One region of the Rhodosalinus sp. 5P4 genome, then DNA from elsewhere that is predicted to be linked to it. Evidence: riboswitches for the same ligand, from Rfam matches in the RefSeq annotation. Region 1 holds a riboswitch; the other holds the start of a gene.

What was found. A riboswitch is a leader RNA that binds a small molecule or an ion and turns the genes downstream of it on or off. The one in region 1 is predicted to bind thiamine pyrophosphate.
Region 2: linked by a shared signal. The riboswitch ahead of AB6A69_RS05005 (YkoF family thiamine/hydroxymethylpyrimidine-binding protein) and the one ahead of thiB (thiamine ABC transporter substrate binding subunit) in region 1 are both predicted to bind thiamine pyrophosphate.

The regions. Positions count from the first base shown of each region.
Region 1 covers NZ_JBGFSJ010000008.1:82,514-86,919, forward strand. The annotation lists gene AB6A69_RS14800 (AEC family transporter) at 1-545, opposite strand, end outside; gene aroC (chorismate synthase) at 551-1,654, opposite strand; TPP riboswitch at 1,749-1,857, shown strand; gene thiB (thiamine ABC transporter substrate binding subunit) at 1,915-2,895, shown strand; gene AB6A69_RS14815 (thiamine/thiamine pyrophosphate ABC transporter permease ThiP) at 2,871-4,406, shown strand, end outside; gene AB6A69_RS14820 (ATP-binding cassette domain-containing protein) at 4,399-4,406, shown strand, end outside.
Region 2 covers NZ_JBGFSJ010000002.1:417,941-422,346, reverse strand. The annotation lists gene AB6A69_RS05010 (FAD-dependent oxidoreductase) at 1-1,676, opposite strand, end outside; TPP riboswitch at 1,935-2,046, shown strand; gene AB6A69_RS05005 (YkoF family thiamine/hydroxymethylpyrimidine-binding protein) at 2,037-2,645, shown strand; gene AB6A69_RS05000 (ECF transporter S component) at 2,706-3,290, shown strand; gene AB6A69_RS04995 (ABC transporter ATP-binding protein) at 3,283-4,406, shown strand, end outside.

The sequences.
Region 1 (4,406 bases):
ACCGCTAGCCCTGCGAGCAGCCCCAGCACCATGGGCCGCCGCACCACGCCCCAGATGAGGGCCTTCAGCCGCGGCCAGATGCTGCCGACATGCGAGGGGCGCGAGCCTTCCAGCAACAACAGCGTGAGGGGAATGAGCACGAAATTCTCGACCACGAGGTTCATCGCGAGGATGAGCCCCGCGTCCTCCGGCAGCAGCAGCAGCATCAGCGGGTAGCCCACATAGCCCGAGTTCGGACAGCTCGACCCCATCACCGCGATGGCCTTGCGCGCCGGGCCTGTGCCGCGCAGCGTGTGCCAGGTCCAGGCCAGCGCGATGGTGGCCAGCCCGCCCGCGAGAAAGACCGCCATGTAGTTGGGGCTCACGCTTTCGGTGAGCTTGCGGCCCGCCACCGCAGAAAAGAGCAGCGCGGGCAGCGCCACGTTCATCACGAAAAGGCCCAGAACGCGCATGTCCTCGGGACGGAAGGCCCCGAAGCGCACCGAGCCGTATCCGAGCCCCACCAGCGCGAAGATGGGAAAGGTGATCGCCAGGATGTCGAGCACGGGGTCTAGCCGATCGGCCCCCGCGCGCCGCCGGTCTGCGCACGGTCGAGAAGCAGGTGATCGAGCAGGACGCAGGCCATCATCGCCTCGCCCACCGGCACCGCGCGGATGCCGACGCAGGGATCGTGGCGGCCCTTGGTGACGATCTCGGTCGCCTCGCCCGAGAGGGTGACGGTGCGCCGCGGCGTCAGGATCGACGAGGTGGGCTTCACCGCGAAGCGCACCACGACCTCCTGCCCGGTGGAGATGCCGCCCAGCACCCCGCCCGCGTGGTTGGAGGAATAGACCGGCTCGCCGTCATTGCCCATGAATATCTCGTCGGCGTTCTGGCTGCCGGTCAGTTCGGCCGCCGCCATGCCCTCGCCGATCTCCACGCCCTTCACGGCGTTGATGCTCATCATCGCGGCGGCGAGATCGGTGTCGAGCTTGCCGTAGACCGGTGCGCCGAGGCCGGGCGGCACGCCCGACGCGACCACCTCGATCACGGCGCCCGCGCTGTCGCCGGACTTGCGCAGAGCGTCGAGATAGGCGGCCCAGTCCTCGGCGGCTTGCGGGTCGGGGCACCAGAAGGGGTTCCCGTCGATCACCGCCGCGTCGAAGCGCGCGCGGTCGATGGCGTGCGGGCCGATGCGAGTCATGTAGCCCCGGATTTCCAGGCCCGGCGCCAGCGCGGCCAGCGCGGCGCGCGCCACGCCGCCGGCGGCGACCCGCGCCGCCGTCTCCCGCGCGGAGGAGCGCCCGCCGCCACGATAGTCGCGGATGCCGTATTTCTGCCAGTAGGCGATGTCGGCATGGCCGGGGCGGAAGGTCTTGGCGATCTCGGAATAGTCCTTGGAGCGCTGGTCGGCGTTGCGGATCAGAAGCTGGATCGGGGTGCCGGTGCTCTGCCCCTCGAAGACGCCCGACAGGATCTCCACCGCGTCGGGCTCCCGGCGCTGGGTCACGTACCGGCTTTGTCCCGGCTTGCGCCGGTCGAGCCAGAGCTGGAGCGCGGCCTCGTCGAGCGCGACGCCGGGCGGGCAGCCGTCCACCACGGCACCGAGGGCGGGGCCGTGGCTTTCGCCCCAGGTGGTCACGCGAAAGACGTGGCCGAAGCTGTTCAGGCTCATGCGAGATGGTCCTCCTGACTGGGCGGTCTAGCCCGCGCACCCCCTCCTCTCAAGCGGTTTCGCCTTGAAGGGCCAAGGGCGGCGGTCTAACGTCGCGCTCACCTCGGGGTGGCCCGCACGCGCGCGGGCCTGAGATGCCGGACGGCGAACCCGTTGAACCTGAACCGGTTAGGACCGGCGGAGGGAAGGGACAGGACCAACGGGGCAGATCGCCCGCCTCCCCTGACTTGCTCCGCCCGTCGCAAGAAAGGAGCAAGACGATGCGCGCTTCGATGATTGCCACGGGTCTCGTCGCCGCCGCCACGGGCGCGGCGGGCCAGACCCCCGAACTCACCGTCTACACCTATGACAGCTTCGTCTCCGACTGGGGCCCCGGCCCGCAGATCGAGACAGCCTTCGAGGAGGTTTGCGGCTGCGACCTGCGCTTCGTGGGCGCGGGCGACGGCGCCGCGCTCCTGTCCCGGCTGCGGCTCGAGGGCGAGAGGACGCAGGCCGACGTGGTGCTTGGACTCGACACGAACCTGACCTATGCCGCCCGCGAGACGGGACTTTTCGCCGAGCACGGGATCGCGGCGGAATTCGACCTTCCGGTGGCGTGGGACGACCCGCATTTCCTGCCCTTCGACTGGGGCTATTTCGCCTTCGTCCACGAGGCGGGCCTCGACGCGCCGACCTCCTTCCGCGCGCTGGCGGAAAGCGATCTCGACATCCTGATCCAGGATCCGCGCTCCTCCACGCCCGGCCTCGGGCTGCTGATGTGGGTGAAGGCGGCCTATGGCGACGAGGCGGGCACGATCTGGGAAGGGCTCTCCGACAACGTGGTCACCGTCACGCCCGGCTGGTCGGAGGCCTACGGGCTCTTCCTCGACGGCGAGGCGGACATGGTCCTCTCCTACACCACCTCTCCGGCCTATCACCTGATCGCCGAGGACGATCCCTCCAAGGCCGCCGCGCCCTTCGAGGAGGGGCACTACATGCAGGTCGAGGTGGCGGGCATGCTCGCCGGCACCGAGCAGCCCGACCTCGCCCGGCAGTTCCTCGAGTTCATGACCGGTCCCGGCTTCCAGTCCGTGATCCCGACCACGAACTGGATGTACCCGGCGGTCATCCCGCCCGAGGGTCTGCCCGAGGGCTTCGAGACGCTGATCGCGCCCGAGACGGCCCTTCTGCTGCCGCCGGCGGAGGCCGCGGCGCTTCGCGGCCCGGCGCTCGAGGAATGGCGCGCGGCGCTGGCGCGCTAGGCGCGCCGCCCTGGGCGGCGGCGGGCGCGGCGCTTTTCGTCGCCGCGCTCGTCCTCGCCCCCGTGATCGCGGTGATCTGGACCGCGGGCGCGGCGGGGCGGCTCGGCCCGGGCGACTGGGCCGCGGTGCGTTTCTCGCTCACCCAGGCCGCGCTCTCGGCGCTTCTGTCGGCCGCGCTCGCCGTGCCCGTGGCGCGGGCGCTGGCGCGCCGCCGGTTCCCGGGGCGCGGCGCGCTCGTCACGCTGCTGGGCGCGCCCTTCATCCTGCCCGTCGTCGTGGCCGTCTTCGGGCTTCTCGCCGTGTTCGGGCGCAACGGCATCGCCAGCAACCTGCTGGACCTCGCGGGGCAGGAGCCGCTGTCGATCTACGGCCTGCACGGCGTGGTGCTCGCCCATGTCTTCTTCAACCTGCCGCTGGCCACGCGGCTTCTGCTTCAGGGCTGGCTCGCCATCCCGGGCGAGCGGTTCCGCCTCGCCGCCGCGCTCGCCCTGCCGCCGAGGACTGTGTTCCGCCTGCTCGAGCTTCCCATGCTGGTGCGCGTGCTGCCCGGCGCGGCGGTGGTGATCTTCGTCATCTGCCTGTCCAGCTTCGCCGTGGTGCTGATCCTCGGGGGCGGGCCGGCGGCCACCACCGTGGAACTCGCCATCTACCAGGCGTTCCGCTTCGAGTTCGATCTCGGCAAGGCCGCGGCCCTCGCGCTCGTCCAGCTGGCGCTCGCGGGCGGCGCGGCGATGCTTGCCGCGCGCCTCGCCCTGCCGCCGGCCATGGGCGCCGGGCTGGACCGGGTGGTGCCGCGCTGGGACGCCGACCGCCCGGGTCTGCGGGTGCAGGACGCGCTGTGGATCGGGGCTGCCGCCGGTTTCCTGCTTGTGCCGCTCGCCATGATCGTGATCGACGGGGTGCCGGGGCTGGCGCGGCTGCCGGGCAGCGTGTGGACGGCCGCGGGGCGCTCTGTCGCCGTCGCGCTCGTCTCCACCGCGCTCGCCATCGCGCTCGCCCTCGCGCTGGCGAGCCGGCGGGGCGAGCTGCTGGCGGTGCTCGCCATCGCCGTCTCGCCGCTCGTGCTCGGGACCGGCCTTTTCCTGATCCTCCGACCCGTGGCCGCGCCGGGCGACGTGGCGCTTCCGGTGACCGCCCTCGTCAACGCGCTGATGGCGCTGCCCTTCGCGCTCCGCGCGATCCGCCCCGAGCTCGAGGCGGTGCGGGCCGATTACGGCCGCCTCTGCCTGTCGCTCGGCCTGACCGGGCGGCGGTTCTGGACGCGGGTCGCGCTGCCTCGGCTGCGCCGCCCGCTCGGTTTCGCGGCGGGGCTCGCCGCGGCGCTCTCCATGGGGGATCTCGGCGTGATCGCGCTCTTCGCCGACCCGGAGCGCGCGACGCTGCCCTTGCAGATGTATCGGCTCATGGGGGCCTACCGCACGTCGGACGCGGCCGGCGCCGCGCTTCTTTTGCTGCTGCTCAGCCTCGCGCTCTTCTGGGCCTTCGACCGCGGGGGGCGTATCGATGCTCGC
Region 2 (4,406 bases), on a different contig from region 1:
GTGTGGCCGTGCGAGTTCTCGCCCACCACGACGATGAATTTCGTCTCCGACAGGCGCGTCACGGTCAGATCGGCTTCGAAACCGCCCCGGTCGTTGACCCAGGCGGTGTAGACGACGCGCCCCGGCGCGACGTCCACGTCGTTGCAGCTCAGCCGCGAGAGCAGCGCGCAGGCGTCCGGCCCCTCGACGGCGAATTTCGACATGCTCGACATGTCCATCACGATCACGTCCTCGCGCGCCGCGCGATGCTCCTCGGCGTGCCAGTCCCACCAGTTCTGGCGGAACCAGCTCAGCCGCTCGATCTTCGCCTGCGCGGGTGATGGCGCGAACCAGTCGGGCTGTTCCCAGCCGTTTCCTTCGGTGAAATACGCGCCCGCCGCCGCCAGCCGGTCGTAAAGCACCGACCGCTTGAGGTTCCGCCCGGTTTTCGGGGCCTCGTTGTGGAAATGCTGGCCGAACAGCTTGCCCAGAAGTTCGGTCGTCCGGTCGCGGCGGAAGGCGGGCGTCGCGTGGTGCCGGGTGAAGCGATTGACGTTGATGCCGGTCACGTCGATCGGCGGCACGCCCTCGACGATCCAGTGCGCGAGCGCCCGGCCCGTGCCCGCCCCGTTCAGGATGCCCAGGGAGTTCATGCCGCAGGCCACCCAGCAGTTGCGAAGCTCCGGCGTTTCGCCCACCAGCGGCGCGTTGTCCGGGGTGAAGCTTTCCGGCCCGCAGAAGAGCTTGCGCACGCCCACGTCCAACGCGCCGGGCACGCGGCTGTAGGCAAGTTCGAGCCAGGGGCCGACCCGGTCCCAGTCCGGCTCGATCTCGCCGAAGGCGAAGGTCTCCGGGATACCCTCGACCTTCCAGGGCGCGGCGCCGGGCTCGAACAGGCCCAGCATCAGGCCGCCCACTTCCTCGCGGTAATAGGTGTAGGTCTTCGGATCCTCCAGCACCGGCAGGTCGCGCGGCAGCCCCTCGATCTTGTCGGTGATGAGATAGTAATGCTCGGCGGCCTGAAGCGGCAGCGTGATGCCGGCCTTCGCGCCCAGTTGCCGCGACCACATGCCCGCGCAGATCACCACGTGATCGGCGCTGATCTCGTGCCCGTCCGCCATGCGCACCCCCACGGCACGGTCCCCCCGCACGACGATGTCGGTGACGGCGGTCGTCTCGAAGATCCGCGCGCCACCCATCTGCGCGCCCTTGGCGAGCGACATCGTCACGTCCACCGGGTTCGCGCGCCCGTCCTCGGCGATGTAGAAGCCGGCCAGCACGTCGCTCACGTCCCCGACCGGGAAGAGCTCCTGCACCTCGCGGGGCGAGATCTCGACCATGTCGATCCCGTGCCTGCGCATGAAGGGCGCGACGCGGCGCATCTCGTGCACGCGCTCCTCGTTGCTGGCGACCTGCAGGTATCCCACCGCGCGAAAGCCGGTGGGCACGCCCGTCTCTTCCTCGAGCCGGGCGTAGAGGTCGCGGCCGTGGGTGTAGATCTCGCATTCCGCCTCGGACTTGAGCAGCCCCGCGACGACCAGCCCCGCGGCGTGCCATGTCGTGCCCGATGTCAGGCGGTCACGCTCCAGCACCACCACGTCCGACACGCCGAGCTTCGTGAGGTGATAGGCGGTGTTGCAGCCGATGGAGCCGCCCCCGACGATCACGACGCCTGCGTGCGATGGCAAGTCGGACATGGTTGCTCCTCTTTCCCCAGGCTGCGCATCCGCGTTCGAAGCGGCGACACGGCAAAGCATTCTTGGATGCGCGCGGCGGCGCAACCCCCCTTCGCCCCGCGGCCCGCGCGCGGTGCGCCCCGTGGAAACGCGGTCGGCACGGCCCCTGCTCCGGCCGGCGCCGCAAACGTGGCCGCCCGGATCCTTCCGCCCGGGACCGCTGGATAAACGGTCGGCCCGATATTCGGGCTTGAAGCTTACCCGGAAGAGGATAGTTTCGCGTATGCACAGGGGAGCTCCGCGATGCCGGGGCTGAGATGCAGGGCGCAGGCCCTCGGACCCTTCAGCTGATCTGGGTAATGCCAGCGGAGCGAGGTGACCATGTTTTCCGGCGCACAGGTGTCATTGTATCCGATGTCCGACGATTTCGTCGGCATCATTCTCGGCGCGCTCGGGGCGCTCGATCCCTGGCGCGATCGGCTCCGGCTCGAGACCGACGACCTGTCGACCCTGATGGTCGGTCCGCCGGAGATCCTCTTTCCCGCGATGCGCGACCTCTTCGTGGCGGCCGCCGCGTCCGGCGCGCACACGACGATGCACGCCACGATCTCGCGCGGCTGTCCCGGAGAGCCCGACGACCCGATCTGCACCCCCGTCGCCGGGCCGCCCCCGGAGATGGACCTGCCCACGCGCATCGCCACCTGCCGCGAGGCGGTGGCCGCCGCGCCTGAAAGCACGCAGACGGTGGCGGCGCAGCTGTCGCTCTATCCGCTGGGCATCGGCCATCATATGGACGAGATCTACGGCTGCATCGCGTTCCTCAAAAGCTCGGGCACCTTCGACAGGTCGAAGAAATTCTGCACCGCGCTGCGCGGCGACGCAGGCCCCGTCTTCGAGACGCTGAACCAGGCCTTCACCGGCTTCGGGTCGGCGGCCGGGCATCTCGCGCTCGACGTGACCGTATCGGCGAATTCGCCAAGCGACCGCTGACCCTGCCGCCCGCGCGCGGCCGGCATCCCTTCGAAATCTTGTCCAAAAAAGGAGGCCGACATGGCTGAACAATCCGTCTGGACCATGCGCGAAACCCTGATCATCGCCGTTCTCGGCACCGTCTTCGGCGTGCTTTACCTGGGCTGGGTCCAGGTCTGGCTGGTCCTGCAGGCGATCTTCGGGGCCGTGACGATGGACGTGGTCATGGGCTTCTGGTTCATCGTCTCGATCATCGCGGCGGCGATCATCCGAAAGCCGGGGGTCGCGCTTGTCTCCGAAGTCATGGCCGCCGCCGTTCAGGTGCTTCTGGGCAGCCCGGCGGGGCTCTTGCTGCTGCTCACGGGCCTCGTGCAAGGCGCGGGGGCGGAAGCGGTCTTCGCGGCGACGCGCTGGCGGCGCTATTCCCTGCCGGTCCTGATGGCCGCGGGCATGGGGGCCGCCGTGTTCTCGTTCGTCTACACATGGATCCGGTTCGACTACGCAAGCCTGGCGCCCGGGCTGCTCGTCGCCATGTTCGTGCTTCGGCTGGCTTCGGGCGCCTTGCTGGGCGGCCTTCTGGGGCATGTCGTCGTCAAGGCGCTCTACCGCACGGGCGTCCTGTCGGGCCTCGCCATTGACCGGGACACCCGCGCCGCGAATGCCTGACGCGCTGGCCTACGAACGCGTCGCGCTGCGCTATCCCGGCGCGGCGTCCGACGCGGTCGGGCCCGTCTCGTTCTGCGTGCGACGTGGCGAACGGGTGCTTCTGCTCGGCCCGTCCGGCGCGGGAAAATCCTCGCTTCTGCACGCCGCGACCGGGCTTCTGCCCGAAGCGATCGACGGCATCCGCAGGGGCGAGATCCGCGTCGAGGGGCAGCCGGCGGACGCGCGGCGCCCGGCGGGCTGGGCCGATACCTGCGGCTATCTCTTTCAGGACGCCGCGCAGACGCTGGCCGGATTCACCGTGCGCGACGAGGTGGCCTTCGCCCTTGAGAACAGGGCGGTCGAGGCCGCGGATATCCCGGGGCTGGTCGCGAGAGCGATGGCCCGCGCCGGGCTGCCGACAGACTGGGCGGGACGGCGGATTTCCAACCTCTCCGGCGGGGAGCGTCAACTGGTGGCGCTTGCCGCGCTTCTCGCGCAGGACGCCGCGATCACGCTTGCCGACGAGCCCGCGGCAAGCCTCGCCCCCCAGGCGGCGCGGCGCATGACGGAGCTCGTTCTGGCGCGCGGCCGCACGGCCCTCGTGGTGGAGCACAAGCCGGGGCCGATCCTCGACCGGATCGACCGCTGCCTCGCGCTCGGCCGCGACGGCCGCATCATCGCCGAGGGCCCGCCCGCGGAGGTGCTTGTCGCGCAGGGCCCGGCGCTGGCCGACAACGGGATCGCCCTGCCGCTCGGCATCCGCTTGCACCTCGCCATGCCGGAGATCTTCGCCCCGGCAGCCGACCTGACCGACAGCCTGCGCGGCCTGGCGCCCGGACGCCGCCGCACGGAGGCCCTGCGCGCCGCCGTCCTGGCCGATCCGGTGCCGCCCGGCGAAACGCTCGTCGCGCTCCGGAACGCGGATTGCGCCCCGGCCTTCGGTCCCGTGGTGCTGCGGGACATCACGTTATCCCTGCGCGCCGGAGAGGTCCTCGCGATCCTGGGGGCCAATGGGGCCGGCAAATCCACGCTTGCCGCCTGCCTCGCAGGGCTGCTGCCCCCGCACGCGGGCCAACGGACCGGCCCGCCCGGCGCGGTGGCGTTCCAGAACCCCGAGGCGCATTTCAGCCGCGAGTC